DNA from 3 places in the Alitiscatomonas sp. genome. Region 2 is predicted to be linked to each of the others. Evidence: predicted binding sites of a transcription regulator. Region 2 holds the regulator's gene; each other region holds the start of a gene.
The links. The regulator HrcA, encoded in region 2, represses chaperone genes, less so after heat shock. The targets are predictions, from matches to a motif close to TGTTAGCACTCNNNNNNNNNGAGTGCTAACA.
Positions count from the first base shown of each region.

Region 1: WIH05_RS02390 (Hsp20/alpha crystallin family protein) is a predicted target of HrcA. The motif match lies at 1,907-1,937, and genes of this name have one in related genera.
Region 3: WIH05_RS12510 (co-chaperone GroES) is a predicted target of HrcA. The motif match lies at 1,862-1,892, and genes of this name have one in related genera.

Region 1 covers NZ_JAXXBR010000042.1:24,524-27,801, reverse strand. Annotated here, with positions in the region: gene WIH05_RS02405 (3-oxoacyl-ACP reductase family protein) at 1-234, opposite strand, end outside; gene WIH05_RS02400 (NUDIX hydrolase) at 354-950, opposite strand; gene WIH05_RS02395 (RNA methyltransferase) at 963-1,790, opposite strand; gene WIH05_RS02390 (Hsp20/alpha crystallin family protein) at 2,087-2,536, shown strand; gene WIH05_RS02385 (aldo/keto reductase) at 2,647-3,278, opposite strand, start outside.
Region 2 covers NZ_JAXXBR010000081.1:9,783-13,060, reverse strand. Annotated here, with positions in the region: gene dnaK (molecular chaperone DnaK) at 1-344, opposite strand, end outside; gene grpE (nucleotide exchange factor GrpE) at 390-1,022, opposite strand; gene hrcA (heat-inducible transcriptional repressor HrcA) at 1,048-2,085, opposite strand; gene WIH05_RS07660 (3D domain-containing protein) at 2,411-3,019, shown strand; gene WIH05_RS07655 (glycine C-acetyltransferase) at 3,089-3,278, opposite strand, start outside.
Region 3 covers NZ_JAXXBR010000122.1:6,383-9,660, reverse strand. Annotated here, with positions in the region: gene groL (chaperonin GroEL) at 1-1,394, opposite strand, end outside; gene WIH05_RS12510 (co-chaperone GroES) at 1,470-1,754, opposite strand; gene WIH05_RS12505 (hypothetical protein) at 2,015-2,404, shown strand; gene WIH05_RS12500 (IclR family transcriptional regulator) at 2,401-3,171, shown strand; gene WIH05_RS12495 (MATE family efflux transporter) at 3,250-3,278, opposite strand, start outside.

The DNA of each region.
Region 1 (3,278 bases), on a different contig from region 2:
TACCTTCTTAAATTCCTTCCGTACCGATTCCAGGCTGGAAAGGTTGGGACTGATCCCGTCCACCACGGAATCCGGATACAGCTCCTTTAAGCGGGCTGCGCTTTTCTTCGCATTCTCCTCGGAGCTGGCTGTGATAATGACCTTGGCGCCCTCCTGTAAAAATCTTTCTGCTGTGGCAAAGCCGATCCCGCGGCTTCCGCCGGTTATGATAGCAACCTTATCCTTTAATCTCATATATCCGCCCTCCCTGGGTTGATGTTTTTCTTTATGTTCTTATCATAACCGTTTTTCTGGAAATTTTCCGTGATCTTGTCACAAAGCTGAAATTTTTCCAGGCGTTCCCTCTTAATCGTTCATTCCGGAATCGCCAGCTTTCCATTCCTCAGGCTCTGGGCCTTCTTGCATAATTTGGAGTAGATCCGTTCCACAAACCATTTTTCCGTGGATCTTCTTTCGATTTCTTCCACACCGATCCACCCGATCTCACTGTTTTCGTCCTCCTTGATCCGCAGCGGAAGCTCTGGGTCCGCCTCCAGCAGATAGGTCACGTTCAGATGCAGATGCGACGGCACATAGCTTCCCCGTTTTTCGTGGCCGTCAACCGTAAGGATCTCCAGGGAGAAAATATCCTCTGTCACGAACCGGACGGATTCCAGCCCGCTTTCCTCCCGGATCTCCTTCAGCGCCACCGCCTTCAGATCGGCGTCCCCGTCTGCATGGCCCCCAAGCCATGCCCACGACTGGTAAAGATTGTGGTATGCCATCAGGACCTTTTTCCGGTCCCTGTCCATGATCCATGCAGAGACCGTGATATGGGCGTTCCGGTTGTCCCTGGTCAGGATATTGTCTGCCTGTTCCATCTGCCGCAGGATCTCCTTCTTATCCTCCCGTTCCTGTTCATTGAAGGGCTCATAACGACGGATCTCCTCTCTCAGCTCCATTTCGGTCATCGCCCCACCTCCTTATCTTTTCCCCAGCTCCCAGAAGGCCACGGCTGACGCCGCCGCCACATTGAGAGAATCCACCCCGTGGGCCATGGGGATCATCACCGTATAGTCGCAGTCTGCAATGGTCTCCGCCGCCAGACCGTCTCCCTCGGTCCCCAGCACCACCGCCAGCCGCTCCTCTGCCAGGAGGGCCGGATCGCCGATGCTCACCGAATCTTTTTTTAAGGCCATGGCGGCCGTCTTAAACCCCAGCTCCCTTAAGACCTCCATCCCCCTCTCCGGCCACGGACACTGCTGCCGGTCAAAAAAAGTCCAGGGCACCTGGAACACTGTGCCCATGCTGACCCGTGCGGCCCGCCGGTACAGGGGATCGCTGCATCCCGGCGTCAGGAGCACCGCGTCCATGCCCAGGGCGGCCGCAGACCGGAAAATGGCCCCCACATTGGTGGGATTCATGACGTTTTCCAGGACCGCCACCCGTCTGGCCCCAGCGCAGAGGGAAGCCGCATCCGGCAGCCTCCGCCGCCGCATGGCGCAGAGGACGCCCCTGGTCAGCTGAAAACCCGTAAGCTCCGTAAGGATCCTGGCCTCTGCCGTATAGACGGGGATACCGCCGCACCGGGAGACCACCTCTCTGGCTTCTCCCTCCACATGCTCCGGCTCCATTAAAAGGGACACCGGCTCATATCCGGCATCCAGGGCCCGGCTGATGACCTTGGGGCTTTCAGCAATAAAAAGGCCCGTATCCGGTTCGTAATAGTGAAGCAGCTGGCCCTCAGAGAGCCTGGCATAAATGTCCAGCTCCGGAGCCGACAGATCTGTGATCTCTCTTATATCTGGCATAATCGGTCCTCCTCTTTTCTTATGGAAATATTATACGGTCCCGGAAGCGGGATGTCAAATGCCTGAAGGATCACGGGCCGTCATGGTCAGCTGACTTCATACTTTTTTCACAAAATAATTAGCACTCACCTCTTGACAGTGCTAATAATGCGTGATATATTACAGATAGAACAAAGGAGACGAAATAGAAAACAGAAAAAGGACTTCAAATGTCTGGTCTGGTTCCTGCCTCCTCCGGTTCCAGAAACTTATTTGTGACCAGCAGTAAATTGACATATAGAATGGAGGAATGATTTATGCTGATGCCCAGTATCTTTGGTGAAAACTTATTTGATGAAATGATGGATTCCTTTAACGATGAATTCTTTGGAAAACGCAGTCCGCTGTACGGAAAGAACGCCTCCAGAGTCATGAAGACCGATATTAAAGAAGCGGATGGCCGGTATGTGATCGACATTGATCTTCCGGGCTTTAAGAAGGATGAGATCCATGCTGAGTTAAAGGACGGCTGTCTGACCATAAGCGCCTCCAAGGGCCTGGATAAGGACGAAAAGGATAAGGAAGGCCGCTATATCCGCCGTGAACGGTACGCCGGAGCCATGAGCCGGAGCTTCTACGTGGGTGAGAACGTAAAGCAGGAGGATATCACAGCCAGATTTGAAAACGGGATCCTTTCCCTGTCTGTTCCCAAAGAGGAGGAGCAGAAGAAGGTGGAAACACCCAATTACATCGCCATTGAAGGATGATGAAGGGCGGAAAGCCCAGAGGGCCGCTGCAGACTGGCAGCGGCCCTCTTTCTATATGACCAGGAGCCGGAAAAGGCTGTTCCCAGCGTTTTTCCCGGCTCTCTGCCTGTTTAGAAGTTGGTGGGAGTCATGACCTTCCCGGCCAGGACCTCCTCATAGTCCTTCAGGTTCCTCTGTAAAAGCTCCGGCGTATTGAGGCCATAGGGACATTTGCTCATGCACTGGTTACAGTGGAGGCAGTCCTTGATCTTCATCATCTTTGCCTGGCCCTCGGGGGACAGATGGCCTTCGGACGGAGAACGGCGCAGCAGCAGGGACATCCGGGCGCAGTTATTGATCTCGATCCCCACCGGACACGGCATACAGTAGCCGCAGCCCCGGCAGAAGCTTCCGTACAGTTGTTTTCTGTCCGCCTCGATGAGAGCCCGGATCTCGTCGTTCATCACCGGCGGATGTTCCATATAGCTTAAAAATTCATCCAGCTCATTCTCCCTCTGGACGCCCCAGATGGGAAGCACGTTGTCGTACTGGTCCTCAAAGGCATAGGCGGCGGCAGAGTTGGTGATCAGTCCGCCGGACAGGGCCTTCATGGCGATGAAGCCGATGTTGTTCTTCTTACAGTCCTCCACCAGCTCCACATCCTTTTCGCTGCACAGATAGCAGAACGGGAACTGGAGGGTATCATAAAGGCCGCTGTCAATGGCCTCATGAGCCACAGCCAGCCGGTGGTTGGTGATGCCGA
Region 2 (3,278 bases):
ACTGCCTCTGTCACCTTCTCGCCCAGATAGCTTTCTGCGTCTGCTTTCAGCTTCTGGAGGATCATTGCGGAGATCTCCTGGGGAGTATATTTCTTTCCGTCGATGTCTACCTTATAATCTGTACCCATGTGTCTCTTAATGGAGGAGATGGTGCGGTCTGCGTTGGTCACGGCCTGACGTTTTGCCGGCTCACCTACCAGTCTTTCTCCATTTTTTGTAAATGCCACGATGGACGGTGTGGTCCTGATTCCTTCTGTATTGGCGATAACGGTCGGTTTACCGCCTTCCATAACTGCTACACAGCTGTTTGTTGTACCTAAGTCAATACCAATGATCTTGCTCATAGTGATTTCCTCCTGAATTTATAAACAATGATAAATTACTTCCAGTTAGTTGGCAACCTGCACCATGCTGTGGCGTACCACAGTATCCCGGTACATATATCCCTTTAACAGCTCCGATGCCACCACATTCTCTCCCAGGGATTCGTCGTCCACATGCATCACTGCATTATGGAAATTGGGATCAAACGGCTTGCCCACAGCTTCGATGGGCTTTACGCCCATGTCGTCCAGGGTCTTCATAAGCTGCTTATATATTTTCTCCATTCCTTCGGCAAAGGGCGTTTCCTTCGCATCCTCGGGAACGGTGGCAAGGCCTCGCTCAAAATTATCCACCACAGGAAGGATCTTCTCGATCACATCCCTGGCTCCGATCTCATACATAGCGGACTTTTCTTTATCCGTCCGCTTCCTGTAATTGTCAAACTCTGCCATGGACCGCTTTAACTGATCTGTCAGCTCCTCGATCTGGGTATCTCTCGGGTCCTTCTTCTTTCCAAAAAAGCCCTTTTTCTCTTTCTTTTCTTCTTTTCCATTTTCCGGAGCAGCTTCTCCGTCTGCGCTGGCCCCTGCCGGCCCAGCCGTGTTTTCCGCTGTATTTTCAGCTCCCGCTCCGTTTTCGGGAATATTTTCTGCTTCTGCCTCTCCTGGAGCTTTCTTTTCCAGTTCCTTCTCTTCCACTTGACTCGACACCTTTCATTTCTATTTACTGCTGCTTATTAAATGTTTCATTCAGCTGGGTCACCAGAGTCCTTAGGGTCCCGACGACCTTTTCATAGTCCATCCTCTTGGGTCCGATGATCCCGATGGTTCCCCTAAGGCCGTCTCCCAGCACATAGTTGGCAGTGACCACGCTGCAGTCCTTCATGGTCTTCACCGGCGTTTCATCTCCGATATAGACCTGGATCTGGGAATCCGATGCCGACGGCGCCTGGCTTTCATCAAACAGTCCCTTTAAAAGCTCCTTCTGCTCCAGGGTACTGATCAGCTTGCTGGCATTTTCCGTATCGGAGAGCTCCGGATACTTGAAAATATTTGTAGCTCCGCTGGTATAGATCTGAAGATCCTCCGCCTGGGAGCCAATGGCCTCAGAGACCTCGTTGAGGACAAATTCCACCACCTGTCTGTGGATCCCCGCCTGCTCCTTGAGCCTTGCGATCACTCCCAGGTTGATCTCCTGGATCGTAAGCCCGTTGAGACTGTTGTTCAAAAGGATATTTAAGTTTAATATCTCTTCATTGGAAAGCTCTTCATCCAGAGTCACAAAGGAATTCCGGATGATATTTCCTTCCACCACCACCACGATCAGAAGCTTGTTGGCCTCCACTCTCGAAAGCTGGATGAACTTCAGCTTCGTCTGGTGGTAATTGGGACCGCTGACCATGGTCGCATAATTGGTATTGCTGGCCAGGATCTGGGCCATCTGCTTCAGTAAAAGCTCCACCCGGTCCACCCGCTGGATCATCATGTCCTGCATGGCGTTTACCTGGCTGTCCTTTTCCTGGATGATCTGGTCCACATAGAACCGGTATCCCTTATCAGAGGGGATCCGTCCTGCCGACGTATGGGGCTGGATAATGTATCCCAGCTCCTCCAGATCCGACATCTCGTTCCTTATGGTAGCGGAGCTCAACTTAAGACCAGAATATTTGGAGATCGTTCTGGAGCCTACTGGCTCTCCTGTCTCTAAATACGTCTGGATTATGGCTTTCAAAATCTTCTCTTTTCTTTCGTCCAGCTCCACATTTTCACCCTCTTTTTGTTTTATTAGCACTCTTTATCTATGAGTGCTAACATTTACAGTTGTTACTATATTACTTAAGTCCCCGTTTGTCAAGATATTTTTTCATTTTTCATTGCATTGATGCATTTTTATCATTTCTTCCGATGCGGGAGCCGGAACGGAGAAACCTTCTAATGAAAGGATCTGAAACAGCTGTTTCGGCAGAAACCTCCGGAAGATCCGGCTGTTTTTCTTGACATTTAACACTTTTGTAAATATAATGAAATAAATGAAATTTCTTTATGACAAATTGTAATTTTAAGTACGATCAACAGAGAGGTTGCTTATGAAGAAAAATGGATTCTGCCGCGCCGCCATGGCCGGTACTGCCCTGTTCCTTTCCATCGCCGTATTCCCCTCCCAGGCCGCCGAGACCGGGCCAGGCTTTGAAGAAGCCGTGGAGGATACATATGACGGGCCTGAAAGCCCCCTGGAGGCCGCCAGGCCTGCGGACAAAGCCATGGAAGCCGAACCAGCGAAAACGTCCGGAGGCCCCCGGAAGCCAGCAGAAGACGCCAGCGGGATGGCAGACGGCTCCCAGGAAGCTCCCTCTTCAAAGGTAACAGAGACAGAGCCGGAGGAGACCACCGTTCCCGGCAGATCCTATGGAACCTTTAAGATCTCCGCTTACTGCGGCTGTGAAGCATGCAGCGGCGGTCATCTGTACACCTATTCCGGCGCAGTTCCCAAAGAAGACCACACCATCTCTGCCGACCTGGACCAGTTCCCTCTGGGAACGAAGCTCCTCATCGACGGCATTGTCTATACAGTGGAGGATAAGGGCAGCGGCGTAGTAGAAAACCACCTGGATATCTATTTTGATACCCACAAAGAAGCCCTGGATTACGGGCTCCAGAAGGTGGAGGTATTTGAGGCAGTCGAGAAAACCCAATAGATCCATAAAAAAGGAAGGGCCCTGTCATCCAGGTTTCCCTTCCTCTTTTTTATCCTTATTTACAGATCCTTAGATCCCCATTTCAGCCTTCACTTCTGCGAAGCACTTCACTGCGAAATCCAGGTCCTCTTTTGTATGTCCCGCAGAAATCTGGGTACGTACACGGTCACGTCCCTTGGGAACTACCGGATAGCAGAAGCCTACTACGTATACGCCCTTATCTAACATACGGCGGGCAAACTCATTGGCAACCTTCGGG
Region 3 (3,278 bases), on a different contig from region 2:
ACGATCACGGAGCCCTCCAGGCCTGCGTTGGCAACGATATGATATAAGGGAGCCTCCAGTGCCTTTAAGATGATGTTTCCTCCAGTCTTCTCATCACCTTCCAGACCGCTTACCACAGCTGCCACCTTCTCTGCTGCATGAACGTAAGCAGATCCGCCGCCTGCGATGATGCCCTCTTCAACGGCTGCCTTTGTAGCTGCCAGGGCGTCTTCCATACGGAGCTTTGCTTCCTTCATTTCTGTCTCTGTGGCAGCGCCCACACGGATCACTGCTACGCCGCCGGAAAGCTTTGCAAGTCTCTCCTGGAGCTTTTCTCTGTCAAAGTCAGATTTTGTCTCCTCGATCTGGCCCTTGATCTGGCCGATGCGGTTGGCGATCTCTTCCTTATGGCCAAGGCCGTCAACGATGATGGTGTTCTCTTTCTGTACTTTAACGGATTTCGCACGGCCCAGCTCTTCCATGGTCGCATCCTTAAGGTCAAGACCCAGCTCCTCGGAGATCACAGTACCGCCTGTGAGGATCGCGATATCCTTTAACATTTCTTTTCTTCTGTCGCCGTAGCCCGGTGCCTTTACGCCCACTACGCTGAAGGTTCCTCTTAATTTGTTTACGATCAGAGTCGTAAGAGCCTCGCCCTCGATATCCTCAGCAATGATCAGAAGCTTTGCGCCAGTCTTCACGATCTGCTCCAGTAACGGAAGGATATCGTTGATGTTGGAGATCTTCTTGTCTGTGATCAGGATGTAGGGATCGTCCAGAACGGCTTCCATTTTCTCCATATCTGTGCACATATATGCGGAAATGTAGCCTCTGTCGAACTGCATTCCTTCTACCAGATCCAGCTCGGTCTTCATGGTCTTGGACTCTTCGATGGTGATCACGCCGTCTCCGGTCACCTTCTCCATGGCGTCTGCAACCATCTCGCCTACTTCATCGCTGGAAGCGGAGATTGCTGCGACCCTTGCGATCTGTGCCTTGCCGCTGATGGGCTGGCTCATCTCAGCGATGGCCTTCACAGCCTCGTCGGTGGCCTTCTTCATTCCTTTTCTTAAAATAATGGGGTTTGCACCTGCTGCCAGGTTCTTCATTCCCTCATTGATCATTGCCTGGGCCAGAACGGTTGCGGTGGTAGTACCGTCACCGGCAACGTCGTTGGTCTTTGTGGCAACTTCTTTTAAGATCTGTGCGCCCATGTTTTCAAAAGCGTCTTCCAGCTCGATCTCTTTTGCGATGGTCACGCCGTCGTTGGTGATCAGCGGTGTTCCGAAGGATTTATCCAGGACCACGTTTCTTCCTTTGGGCCCTAATGTCACGCGGACGGTATCAGCAAGTTTATTTACGCCAGCTTCCAGAGCTTTTCTGGCATCTACGCCATATTTAATTTCCTTAGCCATGATTCAATTACCTCCAAATTATATACTCTCCGGCCAGGCCGGAGCAGCCGCAGCCTTACGGTCTCCCGCCGCTGCTTATTCAATAACAGCAAGAATATCGTTCTGTTTTACGATGATGTATTCTGCGTCGTCCGTCTTAACCTCAGTTCCGGAGTACTTAGAGAAGATCACCTGGTCTCCAACCTTTACCTGCATGGTAACTTCTTTGCCATCCACAACTCCGCCCGGTCCAACGGCAATGACTTCTGCCTGCTGCGGTTTCTCTTTTGCCTGACCCGGAAGCACGATACCGGACTTTGTCGTTTCTTCTGCAACTAACTGTTTTAAAACAACCCTGTCAAATAATGGTACTAATTTCATTACTGACTCCTCCTTGCCATTTCTGTCTTTATGTTTTTCTATTGGTTGAAATTCCAGAACATTTCAAAATCTCTGTTCCTTTTCACAAGTAATGTTATAGCACGCATTATTAGCACTGTCAAGGGTCGAGTGCTAATTTTATGGAATTTTTTTGGGATTTTTTCATTTTCTTTACAAATATCCCTTCCTTTTTCCTGGAATATGGCTTATTATTAATCTATATCGGTTTACGTTCATGCCGGTTGAAAGGAGAATGAACTATGTCCAAGAAAAAAACAGGTCTGCTCATCGCTCTTGGGGCCGCCATCGGTGCAGCCGCCGCAGGTATTTCCTATTATTTGAAGTATAAATCTTTCAATGATGAGCTGGACAAAGATTTCCATGATTACGAAGACGAGGAAACGTCCTCTGGGGAAACAGGAAAGGGAACTTCTTCCTGTGACGCCGCCAAAGAGCGCACGTATATTACGCTGGAACCCGGAAAGTGCAAGGCCGGGGAAGAAAAAAACGCTGAGGGACCAAAAGACGCAGAACCGGCCCCTGAAACTGCTCCCCAGGAAGAACCCGCTGAGGCCGTAAAGGAAGCCGCTTCTCCGGTTCCGGCAGAATCAGCCACTGTGGAAGAAGATACGGACGGTGCCGGAAAATGATCCAGAGCCTTCTACGCTCCATTGAGATCCTGGAGGTACTGAAGGAAAGGAACCGCAGCTATTCCATTGCGGAACTGGCGGAGGCCATCGATCTGCCTCCCAGCACTGTGCACCGGATCCTCCAGACCTTCTGTGAAAAAAAATATGTGATCCGCGACGAGCGGTCACATACATACCGTCTGGGGCCTGCGCTGATCCCTCTGGGAAAGGCCGCTGCCAACGGGATCCGTTTACAGGATGCCGCCCATCCTCTCCTGTCCGCCCTTTCTGCCAGGACCGAGGAGGATTCCTATCTGGTGATCCCCGTAGGCAACAAGGGGCTTGTGATCGAAAAGGTGGACGGTCCCAACCACATAAAGGTGGTGGAGGAATTTGGCTATGAGATGTATCTCCACTGCGGAGCCATCCGCAAGGTGCTCCTGGCCTACCAGTCTCCCTCCTTTATTGAGGAATATGTGAAAAAGATCATTGAACACGACCACGCCTTCCCCCGGGTGGATGCCGGCGATCTCCGTGACGAGTTAAAAAAGATCCGTCAGTCCGGTTACGCCATCACCTATGGAGAATACGTCAACGACGCCGTGGGCATCGGAGCCCCTGTCTTCAACTCAGAGGGTGAACTGGCCGGCTCCATCGGCATCATCGCCCCCACGATCCGCTTAAACAGCGAAGAGCTTTTAAAGGTCCAGCTGGAATATGTGCAGAAATTTGCTGCTGATCTTTCCAGGGACATCGGATACTCTCCCCTGTTCAGTTCCAGGGCCTGAGTCCTTATAAATCCAGAAGGGAGCGCTTCCGGTCATCGGTTCTGATGACCAGGAAACACTCCCTCTTTCTTTTCTTATTTAAATCTCCGCCGCCAGATTCCTCAGCC